3 regions of the Pseudomonas sp. zbq_18 genome follow, and region 2 is predicted to be linked to each of the others. Evidence: riboswitches for the same ligand, from Rfam matches in the RefSeq annotation. Region 2 holds a riboswitch; each other region holds the start of a gene.
The links. Region 2 has a riboswitch for cobalamin ahead of btuB (TonB-dependent vitamin B12 receptor). Riboswitches for the same ligand answer to the same signal wherever they lie in the genome.
Positions count from the first base shown of each region.

Region 1: linked by a shared signal. The riboswitch ahead of ACF8C6_RS09825 (TonB-dependent receptor domain-containing protein) and the one ahead of btuB (TonB-dependent vitamin B12 receptor) in region 2 are both predicted to bind cobalamin.
Region 3: linked by a shared signal. The riboswitch ahead of cobO (cob(I)yrinic acid a,c-diamide adenosyltransferase) and the one ahead of btuB (TonB-dependent vitamin B12 receptor) in region 2 are both predicted to bind cobalamin.

Region 1 is NZ_JBICIT010000013.1:47,055-51,187, forward strand. It holds gene ACF8C6_RS09820 (cobalamin-binding protein) at 1-446, shown strand, start outside; gene ACF8C6_RS09825 (TonB-dependent receptor domain-containing protein) at 516-2,423, opposite strand; cobalamin riboswitch at 2,507-2,715, opposite strand; gene dxs (1-deoxy-D-xylulose-5-phosphate synthase) at 2,767-4,133, opposite strand, start outside.
Region 2 is NZ_JBICIT010000001.1:178,823-182,955, reverse strand. It holds gene ACF8C6_RS00910 (cobyrinate a,c-diamide synthase) at 1-286, opposite strand, end outside; gene ACF8C6_RS00905 (hypothetical protein) at 286-855, opposite strand; gene btuB (TonB-dependent vitamin B12 receptor) at 871-2,736, opposite strand; cobalamin riboswitch at 2,836-3,061, opposite strand; gene ACF8C6_RS00895 (hypothetical protein) at 3,109-3,420, opposite strand; gene ACF8C6_RS00890 (O-methyltransferase) at 3,423-4,085, opposite strand; gene ACF8C6_RS00885 (C40 family peptidase) at 4,082-4,133, opposite strand, start outside.
Region 3 is NZ_JBICIT010000013.1:259,503-263,635, forward strand. It holds gene ACF8C6_RS10805 (cyanophycinase) at 1-300, shown strand, start outside; gene ACF8C6_RS10810 (L-serine ammonia-lyase) at 480-1,856, opposite strand; cobalamin riboswitch at 2,005-2,240, shown strand; gene cobO (cob(I)yrinic acid a,c-diamide adenosyltransferase) at 2,392-2,997, shown strand; gene ACF8C6_RS10820 (hypothetical protein) at 3,055-3,186, opposite strand; gene ACF8C6_RS10825 (cytochrome c3 family protein) at 3,494-4,133, opposite strand, start outside.

The DNA of each region.
Region 1 (4,133 bases), on a different contig from region 2:
CCGAGATCGGCGCGCGGGTCGGCCAGCCCGAGCGGGGCGCAGACCTGCGTGCACAGTTCCGCGATGGCATGCAGGCGCTGCGCCAGCGCTATCGCCGCTCGCCGGCGGTGCCGGTGTTCTACCAGATCTGGCATCAGCCGCTGTACACCATCGGTGACCGTCAGCTGATCGGTGAGGCGCTGCAGGTCTGCGGCGCGCGCAATGTCTTCGCCGACCTCACGCTGCCGGCACCTCAGGTCAGTGTCGAGGCCGTACTGGCGCGAGCACCCGAGGTGATCCTCGGCGGCAGCGGTGCCGAGCTGCAGCACTGGCAGGCCTGGCCGCAACTGCCGGCGGTGCGGCTAAGGCAAGTCTGGACGGTGCCGGACAAGGGCCTGGAGCGACCCAGTTTTCAGATGTTGGCGGCGACTGCCCGCTTGTGCGAGCAGTTGGCCCAGGCGCGCTAGCCGGGCGCGATGTGCACGGTTTGCTCCGCATCAGGTTGAAAAAAGGCCCCGGAAGGGGCCTTTGTCGTTTTACAGCGCGGGGGTCCAGGTCAGGCCGAGCAGCAGGCTGCGCGGGGTTTCCTGATAGCCGTAGTAGCGGTAGTCGCCGGCGTACTGGTACAGCGCGGTGCCGTAGTCCTTGTCCAGCAGGTTGGCCAGCTTGAGGTCGAAGGCCAGCTCGGTGCTGGCCTGCCAGCTGCCGCGCAGGTCGAGTACGCCGTAGCCGGCGATCTCGCGGCTGTTGGCGACGTCGTCGTAGCGCTGGCTGTAGGCCTGCCAGGTGGCGCCGACATTGAAGTCGCCGAGGCGGCGATCGAGATCCAGGCTCAGGTGGCGCTTGGCGCGGCGGGCCAGGGTGTGGCCGCTGTCGCGGTCGCGCGGGTCGATAATGCTCAGCGACAGGTTGCCGCTCCAGGCACCGAGTTGCTGCTGCAGGCTGGCCTCGAAGCCGTTGATACGCGCCTGGTCGACGTTGTAGTTGCGACCGATGAAGGTCGAGCTGTCCCACACATAGGTGATCAGATCCTCGACGTCGGTGCGGTACAGCGAGGCCTCCAGGCGCGTGCTTTCGGCCAGCTGACTGCGCCACTGCAGCTCGTAGCTCTTCGAACGCTCGGGGTCGAGGTTGGGGTTGCTGCCCCAGTCATCCGGGCCGTAGAGGTCGTTGAAGGTCGGCACGCGGAAGCCTTCGGCGTAGGACAGCACCAGCTCGTTGGTCGGGTTGATCGGCAGGGTCAGCGCGGCGTTCCAGGTGTTCTCGCTGCCGTACTGCTCGTTCTTGTCGTGGCGCAGGCCCAGTTCGGTGGAGAAGTGCTCACCCTGGTAGCTGTGCTGGATGAAGGCGGCCTGGTTCCAGCGGCTCTCTTCGCTGTAGGCGGTGCTGCTGTGCAGATTGTCTTCCTGGTAGTCCAGGCCGACGCGCAGTTGCTGGCCGTTGCCGAGCTGCAGGGTGTTCAGCCAGGCGGCCGAGTCGCGGTAGGTGTTGAATACGTCGCTGCCCGGGTAGAGCTTGTCGAAGTCTTCCTGCTTGTCTTCGCTGTGACCCAGCTCCAGGCGGCTGCTCCAGCTGTCCGCGAGGTTGGCGTCGACGTAGGCGGAGACGCTGCTCTGGCTGAATTCGCTCCAGTTCTCGGCCGGGTAGCTGAGGTAGGTGCTGTTGTCGAAGCGGCCGTAGGGGTTGTCGTATTCGCTCTTGCCGCGCTGGTCGACGGCGCTCAGGCCGATTTCCAGGTCATCGCTCAGGCTGTGGGCCAGGTTGAGGCTGAAGCTGCGATTGCGGAAGGCATCGTGGTCGGCGTCGGAGGCGTAGGACACATCGCTGCGGTCGATACCGTCGGTTTCTTCCAGGCTGCCGGTCAGGTTGTAGCGGGTGCGACCGTCGCCACCGGACAGACCCAGGCTGCGCTCCCAGGTGCCTTCGCTGCCGCCGGCCAGGCGCAGGTAGGGATGCAGACCTTCGCCCTCGCCGCGGCGGGTGAATATCTGTACGACACCGCCCAGCGCGTCGGCGCCGTACATGGCCGAGCGCGAGCCGCGCAGCACTTCGACGCGCTCGATCTGCTCGACGCTGAGAAACTGCAGCGCCGCGCCGCCGGAGGAGGCCGAGCCGATGCGCACGCCGTCGATCAGCACCAGGCTCTGGGCATTGCTGGTGCCGCGGATGAACAGGCTGGTGTTGGCGCCACGGCCGCCGTTGCGGATGACCTGTACACCGGGTACGCGGCTGAGCAGCTCGCCGACGCTGCTCGGGTTGAGGCGCTCGATATCCTGGCGGGTGAACACGCTGATCGCCGCGCTGCTCTCGCCGCGTTGCTGCACGTCGCGGTTGGCGGTGATGACGGTATCGGAGAGTTTCAGCGCCTGATCACGGGACAGGTCATCGGCGACGGTCAGGCCGGGGGCCAGCGCCACGGCGAGGGCTAGACGGGACAGCTTCATGTAAGTTTCCTCAAAGAATGCACACTTCGAGGAGGGCGGGAGACAGGCGCGCGCGGGCGCCTGACGGTGCGGCCCTCCGCAACACCAGTCGAAATCCGTCAGGCCGGTCTCCGGACTCTCGACGCCGGCCGGCTCGCCTTCCCGGATGACTCCAGTGGCTGTTGAGCAGGCCTGCGAGCCTGGGCTCGCGGTCGATTACCGTTGCGGGGGCAGTGCCGGGATTGCCTGTTGGCGCACCGGCTTCCCGATTATCGCTGGCCTTGGCCAGCGCACCTGTCAGAAAGAAAAAACGCCGCGCACCTTAGTGCACGGCGTGGTCAAGCTCAAGCAACTTTACGGCGGTTCAACATGAACTCTGTTCAAGCTGCTGCAATCGGCGACGGACGGCCGCCTCGATGCCGGCTTCGTCCAGGCCGCATTCAGCCAGCATCTGCGCCGGCTTGGCGTGCTCGACGTAGTAGTCGGGCAGGCCCAGGTGCAGCAGTGGCATGACGATATTCTCGGCGGCGAGGAATTCGCTCACCGCGCTGCCGGCGCCGCCCATCACGCTGTTTTCCTCAAGGGTCACCAGCAGATCGTGGCTGGCGGCCAGTTCGCGCAACAGGGCTTCGTCCAGGGGTTTGACGAAACGCATGTCGACCACGCTGGCATCCAGGGTTTCGCCCACGCGCAGGGCTTCGGCCAGTTGCACGCCGAAGACCAGCAGCGCGGTGCCGCGGCCCTGGCGGCGCACCACGGCCTTGCCGATCTCCACGGCGTTGAGGGCCGGGTCGATGGCGGCATTCGGGCCGCTGCCGCGCGGATAGCGCACCGCCGCCGGGCCGTTGAACTGGTGGCCGGTGGTGAGCAGCAGGCGCAGCTCGTTCTCGTCGCTGGGGGTCATCACCAGCATGCCGGGGATGCAGCGCAGGTAGGACAGGTCGAAGCTGCCGGCGTGGGTCGGTCCGTCTTCGCCGACCAGGCCGGCGCGGTCGATGGCGAACAGTACGTCGAGGTTCTGCACCGCCACGTCGTGGATCAGCTGGTCGTAGGCGCGCTGCAGAAAGGTCGAGTAGATCGCCACCACCGGCTTGGCGCCCTCGCAGGCCATGCCGGCGGCCAGGGTCACCGCATGTTGCTCGGCGATGGCGACGTCGAAATAGCGCTCCGGGAAGCGTTCGCTGAAGGCCACCAGGTCGGAGCCTTCCTTCATCGCCGGGGTGATGCCGAGCAGGCGTGGGTCGGCGGCGGCCATGTCGCACAGCCACTGGCCGAACACTGCGGAGTACTTCGGCCCGGCGGCTTTCTTCGGCTCGCCCTGCGGCTTGTTGATCGGGTCGAGCTTGGTGATCGCGTGGTAGCCGATCGGGTCGGCCTCGGCGGGGGCGAAGCCCTTGCCCTTCTTGGTCACCACATGGAGGAACTGCGGGCCTTCGAGGTCGCGCATGTTGCGCAGGGTGGCGAGCAGGGTCGGCAGGTCGTGGCCGTCGATGGGGCCGACATAGTTCCAGCCCAGCTCCTCGAACAGGGTGCCGGGGACCAGCATGCCCTTGGCGTGTTCCTCGACCTTACGCGCGATTTCCCAGGCGCCGGGCAGGCGCGAGAGGATCTTCTTGCTGCCCTCGCGCATGCTTGAATAGGTGCGGCTGGAGATGATTTTGGCCAGGTAGTTGGACAGGCCGCCGACGTTCTTGGAGATCGACATGTCGTTGTCGTTGAGCACCACCAGCA
Region 2 (4,133 bases):
GTCCCATCACGCCTTCGATCAGGATCAGGTCGGCCTCCCCCGCCGCCTGCCAGAGCAGACGCCGCGACTCGGCCTCGCCGACCATCCACAGGTCGAGCTGGTACACCGGCGCGCCGCTGGCGCGCTGCAGGATCATCGGGTCGAGAAAATCCGGGCCGCACTTGAACACCCGCACCCGCCGCCCGGCCCGCACATGCAGACGCGCCAGTGCGGCGGTGACGGTGGTCTTGCCCTGCCCGGATGCCGGGGCGGCAATCAGCAGGGCCGGGCACGCGCGCACCGCCATCAGCCGACGACTCGTGGCTTCACGCCGCCAGCCGCGCGCCAGCCGACATACAGCAGGCTCGCCATGCCGACATACAGCGCCATGTTGCCGAGAAAGCGCGGGTAGTAATGGCCAATGCGCGGCAGGAAGCCTGCCAGGCTCGGCTCCGGGTAACGCCCGGAGAGGAAGTAGAAGCCGCCGCTGGACAGCAGGTGGCAGATGAAGGCGGCCACCAGCACGGTCACCGCCAATACCACCAGACTGGCGGCCTGCTCGCGATGCCAGCCGGCATACAGCCGGCCGCCCAGCCATAACGCGGCGTAGGCCGGCACCAGCATCCAGTAGGCGGGCGAGGTGCACCAGTCACTGACGCTGCCGCTGGCGACCATGCCGAAGTCCAGCAGCGTCGCCAGGGCGAACAGCGCCGGGAACACCCAGCGCGGGCGCAGCAGGACGCCGGCAAGGAAGAACACCGCCCAGCTGGCGCTGGGCAGGTTCAGCGTGGCGAAGTGCTGACCGCGAGTGACGATCATCAGCAGGGCCAGCAGCAGGCCAATCAGCAGCTGGTTGCGAGTGGAAAGTACCGGCATGACGGATCTCCTAACTTAGAGCGCCTGGTAGCGCAGGGTGACATAGAAGGCACGACCGGGCTGTTCGTAGGTCTGCGCGGTTTCGTAGTCGCGGTCGAACAGGTTGCTGACCTTGGCCTGCAGGCGCCATTCGGCATCGATGTGGTATTCGCCACGCAGGTCCACCAAGGCATAGCCCGGCAGGCGCGATTCCTCGTCGTTGCTGGCGGAGTCGAAGCGCTGGCTGGCGGCGAACAGGGTCGCGCCGACGCCGAAGTCACCCAAACGGCGATCCGCATCCAGGTTGAAGGTGCGCTTGGCCCGCCGCGCCAACTGGTGGCCGTGGTTCTGCGCGCTGCGGTCCTGCGGGTCGAGCAGGGTCAGGGTTGCACTCAGGTCCCAGTCCGCCAGTTGCGTACGCGCCAGCGATTCTAGGCCACGAATGCGCGCGGACTCGACATTCTCTGGGCGCATCGGGCTGCTGCCAGCCCAGACGATCAGGTCGTCGATCTGGTTCTCGAAGGCGTTCAGGCTCCACTCGCCCCACCCTGCGGTACCTCGCAGGCCGATCTCATAGTTTTCCGACTCCTCCGGTTTGAGCTCCGGGTTGCCGGCGGTATAGCTGCTGGCCGGGTAATAGAGGTCGTTGAAGGTCGGTGCACGGAAGGCCGTGCCATAGGCGGCGCTGAGGGTCAGGCTGTCGCTGAGGTCGTAGCTCCAGCCGAGGTTGCCGGTATCGTGGTCGCCGTACTGCTGGTTGTCGTCGCGACGCAGGCCGAAAGTCAGGCCATGGCGACCAAAACGGCCCTGATACTGGGTGTAATAACCGCGATTGAAGCGCGAATCTTCGGCATAGACGTCCGAGGTGTCGATGCGGTCCTGCTGGTAGTCGAAGCCCAGGGTCAGCAGCTGATCGTCGCCCAGGCTGAAATCGTTCTGCCAGCCCAGCGAGTCGCGCTCGCTATCGAAGCGCGAGTAGAAACGGCCATCCTGGTAGTTGTCGCTGCGCTCTTCGCTATGCCCGGCCTGCAAGGTGACCTTCCAGGCGTCCAGGGGGTTGAAGCGGGCACGCCCGCCGAGCACCTGTTGCTCGCCATCTGAGTATGCGTCGCGACCGCTGGTGCCGCGCGAACTGCGACTGTCGAAGTCGCTGTGGGTATCGCCCTGCAACCAGTTGCCGTCCAGCTCCAGGCCGTTGTCAAAGCGCAAGCCGCCACGCAGTGAGGCAGAAAACTGGCGGTAGCCATCGTTGTCCGCCTCGTAGGCGTTAGGCGCTGCGGATCGATAGGCACGGGCGTTGATGCCTGCGGTATCGTCGCTACTGACCCCCAGGTCGAACCAGCCACGGCCATTCCCCCCGGCCACGCCGGCAGTACCGCTATAACTGGAGCGGCTGCCCGCACCCAGCGAAAGGTAGGGTTTGAAACCCTCGCCCTGACCACGCCGGGTGAAAAGCTGGATCACCCCACCCAGCGCCTCTGAACCATAGAGTGCCGAGCGCGGGCCGCGCACCACTTCGATACGCTCGATCAGTCCCAGGGGAATGTCCTGCAATGCAGCACTGCCGGAAGTAGCAGAGCCGATCCTGACGCCATCGACCAGCACCAGCAGTTGTTTGTCGCTGGCGCCACGCAGGTATAGCGAGGTGCTCTTGCCGCGCCCGCCATTGCTGGCGATCTGCACACCAGCCAGGCCACGCAGCACTTCGGGCACCGAGGTGGCCTGGCTGCGCTCGATGTCGTCACGAGTGATCACGCTGCTGGAAGCAATTGCCACCAGCGGGGTCGCGGTACGGGTAGCAGTGACCACCTGCCGATCGAGATTGAGAGGGTTCGCCTGCACGGCAAAGGGGGCAAGGCTGAACAGCGCGCACGCCGCCAGCCGCAAATCGGACTTGCTCAAGTTGTCGTTCTCCGTCGCGCCACCCGCGCGACACTGCGGGATAAGGCGTTGGGAGAACGAACGGAAACGCGGCAGCCGCGCCCGGCGCCGCCCTCCGCAATGCCGTGGATTGCGACAGGCCGGTCTCCGGGCTCGTGAGCCAAGCCATGCGGCTTGCGGGCCGCGCCTTCCCATGCCGGAGCACAGTGGCGGGATGCGACCTTTGACTCACCTACCGTTGCGGGGGCAGCGCCGGCATGGTGTTGCGATTACGCAGCACGCACCGGCTTCCCTGTTTCACCCCTCGACCGCATGCGGCGGGGGCACCTGAAGCAGGCGCGCAGCTTAGTGGCCGAGCCTGGCGCGGTCAATGCGCCAGCTCTAGAACGAGCCTCAGGGTCGCGGGGTAAAGCCGGCAGGTTTGCTGGCCAGCCAGTCGACGAAGGTGCGCAGGCGCTCATCGCCCAGTAGCGCCTCACGGCTGTTGTAGGTCAGCGCCAGCTCCTTCTCACTGAAAAGCTTGTGGATCTGGTTGTGGCAGGCGCGACAGACCCACAGGGTGGCGGTGATGCGCTCGCTCTTGGCATAGCGTTTCTGCACGTAGGGCTTGTCGTGCAACGCCTTGGGGATCAGGTGGTGACGGGTCAGCGGCAGCGCTCTTTGGCACAGCTCGCAGACATCCGGCTGGGGAGGAAGGCGGATCACCGTCAGCGCTTGCGGCAGAGGCTCAGACCATCGCCCAGCGGCAACAGGCTGAGATCGACGCGACTGTCGCGCTTGAGCGCCCGGTTGAGCGACTGGATGGCACGGGTGTCCTGGCTGTCCGGACTCTGCTCCAGCACCCGCCCGCTCCACAGGGTGTTGTCGAACAGAATCAGGCCGCCCTGACGCGCCAGCACCAGGGCGTGCTCCAGGTACACCGGGTAGTTGGCCTTGTCGGCGTCGATGAAGATCAGGTCGAAGCTCTCGCCCTGCCCACCGCGCTCCAGCGCGTTGAGGGTTTCCAGGGCCGGCGCCAGGCGCAGCTCGATGCGCTCGCTAACCCCGGCCTCGTACCAGTAGCGCTCGGCGATGCTGTTGTACTCGCCAGGCAGATCGCAGCAGATCAAGCGGCCATCGGCTGGCATGGCCTGGGCCATGCACAGCGCGCTGTAGCCGGTGAAGGTGCCGATTTCGAGAATCCTGCGCGCACCACTGATCTGTACCAGCAGGGCCATGAACTGCCCCTGCTCCGGAGCGATCTGCCAGTGCGCCGTGGACAGCTGGGCGGTTTCCTCGCGCAGGCGCTTGAGCAGCGCCGACTCGCGCAGCGAGACGTCCAGCAGGTACTGGTACAGCGCGTCGTCGAGAGTGAGCGTGCGATTGGTCATGGCTGCTGGGCCAGATGGCTCGGCGCCAGGACCCGCTTGGCCCCCAGG
Region 3 (4,133 bases), on a different contig from region 2:
AGCCTGCGTGGCCGCGAGTACTACAGCAGCGCCATGACCGCCACCGGCGACATCTTCAGCAGCCCCAACAACAGCGGTGCCAATGGCCGGCGCAAACCGCGCGAGTTCGTGACCGTGAGTACCGACCTGTTCGACAGCCGCTCCACCAGCACCCTCGGTCGCACCTACGAGCGCAACCCGCGCTACCGCGTCGACATGGTCAAGAGCACCCAGTTCGACAGCCATGGCTACCAGGGCACCGTCGGCGGCAAGAGCCTGATTTCCTACCTGCGCCTGCTGGTGGATTTCGGCCCGAACTGAGTCGGGGGCTGATGCGCTTCTGAGTGGTGCCAATCGCGGCTGAAGCCGCTCCCACAAATGCCCCTGTGGGAGCGGCTTTAGCCGCGATTGGAGCTGCGCCTCGCTAACCAGCGGGATGCCGCCCAACGGAGCGCTGCCCAACCTTGCCTGCAAGCCATGAGCAGTTTATCGAGCAGGCATCAGCACTCGATGATGTTCACCGCCAGACCACCCCTGGCGGTTTCCTTGTACTTGCTCTTCATGTCTGCACCGGTCTCGCGCATGGTGCGGATCACCCGGTCCAGCGAAATGAAGTGCTGGCCGTCGCCACGCAGGGCCATGCGCGCGGCGTTGATCGCCTTCACCGAACCCATCGCGTTGCGCTCGATGCACGGCACCTGCACCAGGCCGCCGACCGGGTCGCAGGTCAGGCCGAGGTTGTGCTCCATACCGATCTCGGCGGCGTTCTCCACCTGCTGGATGCTGCCGCCGAGCACTTCACACAAGGCGCCGGCCGCCATGGAACAGGCCACGCCAACCTCGCCCTGGCAGCCGACTTCGGCGCCGGAGATCGAGGCGTTCTCCTTATAAAGGATGCCGATGGCGGCGGCGGTGAGCAGGAAGTTGACCACGCCCTCATCCGTGGCGCCGGGGACGAAGCGCCGGTAGTAGTGCAGCACCGCCGGCACGATGCCGGCCGCGCCGTTGGTCGGTGCGGTGACCACGCGGCCGCCGCTGGCGTTTTCCTCGTTGACCGCCAGGGCATAGAGGTTGACCCAGTCCATCACCGTCAGCGGGTCGCGCAGGCTGGCCTCGGGGTTCTGGCTCAGCTGTTGGCGCAGGGCGGCGGCGCGGCGCTTGACCTTCAGTCCGCCGGGCATGATGCCTTCGTTGCGGCAGCCGGCGCTGACGCAGTCCTGCATCACCTGCCAGATGTTCAGCAGGCCGGCGCGGGTTTCGGCTTCCGGGCGCCAGGCGGCTTCGTTGGCCAGCATCAATTGGCTGATCGACAGCCCGTGTTCGGCGCATTGGCTGAGCAGCTGCTTGGCGGTTTTGAACGGGTAGGTCAGCGGCGTTTGGTCCTCGACGATGCGGTCGGCCCCGGCCGCCTCCTCGTCGACCACGAAGCCGCCGCCCACCGAGTAGTACTCGCGCGAGCGGATCTGCAGGCCGGCGGCATCGAAGGCGCGAAAGACCATGCCGTTGGGGTGGTAGTCCAGCGGCTTGCGGATCATTGCCAGGTGTTCTTTTTCGACGAAGCGGATCGGCTTGTCGCCGCCCAGTTTCAGTTCGCCGGCGGCGCGCATGGCGGCCAGGCGGGCGTCGATGGTCGAGGTGTCGATCGTATCCGGTTGCTCGCCTTCCAGGCCCAGCAGCACCGCCTTGTCGCTGCCGTGGCCCTTGCCGGTGGCGCCCAGCGAACCATACAGCTCGACCTTGAGGCTGGCGGTGGTGTCGAGCAGTCCTTCGCGGCGCAGGCCCTCGACGAAACGCGCGGCGGCGCGCATCGGTCCGACCGTATGCGAGCTGGACGGACCGATGCCGATCTTGAACAGGTCGAAAACGCTGAGGGCCATGCCGAACTCCTGTGACTGAATGGTCAAGAGCTTACACCCGAGGCGTGCTGTTTGACGGTCAGCCAAGCGACCCGCAATTACCACAGTTCGCCGTGATGCAGGCCGCCGGCTGGCCGGGCGAATTGCCGCCGCCGCCCTTAACCGCTACCCTGCGCGGCATCGAACAGGTGCCCCGGGCGCGTTCCGCGCGAGGGGTGAAACGGGAAGTCCGGTGACCGCCTGGCCCAAGGCCCTGCACATTCCGGCGCAGCCCCCGCTGCTGTAAAGCCTGACGCCATCGCCACATGCCACTGGGAAACCGGGAAGGCGCGATAAGGAGCCTATGAATAGGCCCCGGGTGGATGACGGCGAGCCAGAAGACCGGCCTGAGCGAGATGTAGGTGCGTACCCCGGGGTGTGGGTCATGCCGATGCGGTTGCCTGTCCATTAGACAGTCGTTGAACAGTCGTCGCCATTCGGGCCGGCCAAGTGCTGCGCCTGCCACTCCCCTGCCGTGCGCGCCATCCAGCTACCCGGGCAGGAGAGTCGTGCCGTGATCGACGAAGACAAGAAGCGCAGTCACAACGAGCGCATGCAGCGCAAGAAAGCCGTGGTGGACGCCGGCATTGAACGCGCCCAGCAGGAGCGTGGCATCGTCCTGCTGATTACCGGCAACGGCAAGGGCAAGAGCACCTCGGCCTTCGGCACCCTGTACCGTGCCCTCGGCTACGGCCACCGTGCCGGTGTGGTGCAGTTCATCAAGGGCACCCAGGCCTCCGGCGAGATCATATTCCTGCACCAGCACGCACCGCAGGTGCAGTACCACGCCATGGCCACCGGCTTCACCTGGAACACCCAGGACTGGGACAAGGACAAGGCTGCCGCCGACGAGGCCTGGGCCCACGCCGTGCGCATGCTCGCCGACCCGGCGCTGAACCTGGTGGTGCTGGACGAGCTGACCTACATGCTCAAGTACAACTACCTCGACCTGCAGGCCGTGCTGGAGGCGCTGCGCAATCGCCCGCCCATGCAGACGGTGATCGTTACCGGCCGCGCGGCCAAACCCGAGCTGGTCGAACTGGCCGATACGGTGAGCGAAATCCGCGACATCAAACATGCCTTCAAGGCCGGGATAAAAGCCCAGGCGGGTATCGATTACTGATGGGGCTGGCGACGCCGCTGATTCTGCACCTGGCCGTGGCGCAGTTGGGCCAGGTGCTCAGCGGAAAATGTCGTTGAGGGTGACCGCCATGTGCGGTGGGCTGTGTGGGGCGTGCTCCTGGCTGACGATCAGGCCGCCGAGCAGGCACATGCCGAGAAACACGGCAGGCAGGGTGAGATAGCGAAGCATCGCTTGGCTCCTTCCTCACCGGGGGCGAGGGACAGACTGTTGTTGTTCTTGGTCTGTCCAGAATGGCGTCAAGCGCGTGCCGTGCGTTTACCCTAACGCGCCATTGGTTTGCCAATTCACGCCAAGCTGCGGCCGTTGGTCCGGCATTAGGGTCTGTTGACGTTTCGGCGCAAGCCGCGCTGCAGCGAAAAATCTCGCCATGGCCGGGCGGCGATCCGCTAGGCGTGGGACGCAGGCAATGGTCACTCCCTTGGCAAGTCCCACTACAACGGGCCCCGTCGCGGTCGCGGCGAAACGTCAACAGACCCTATGGGATTTTGATGGTGCCCAGCCCCAGCTGTTGCTTGGCCTGTGGCAGGCGGGGATCGTCGGGGGCCACCTGCTGCATGCGCACCACATAGGGCAGCGCCTGATTGCGCTGGCCCTGGCTGCCGTGCAGATAGATCATCGCGTAGAGCAGGTCGGCATCGTCAGGCGCCTGCTCCAGCCCTGCCTCCAGGGCGGCGCGGGCCTGTTCCGGCTGGCGCAGCTGGAACAGCAGCAGGCCCTGGTTGTAGCGGATGCGCGGGTTGTGCGGCAGCGCTTCGGCGGCCTCGCCCAGCCACTTCGCCCCTTCTTCGGCCTGGCCGTGCTCGACCAGCAGCAGGGCCAGCATGTAGGCCAGGTTGCCGCGGTCGGCTTCCGGCATGTTGTCCAGTGCCACGCCCTCGCGCAGGGCCTGCTCGGCGTCTTTCGGGCGCAGGATGTTGTTGGCCAGGGTCACCAGGTTCATCCGCGCCGGGATGAAGTAGGGGTCGAGCTTGAGGGCCTGGCGATACTGCGCCATCGCCTCCAGCTGCTTGCCCTGGCGCTCCAGCAGTACGGCCAGGTTGAGGCGATTGCCGGGCAGGTCGGCATTGCCGCGCAGACGCTTTTCATAGTCGGCCATCTGTGCGTCGAACCCGGCG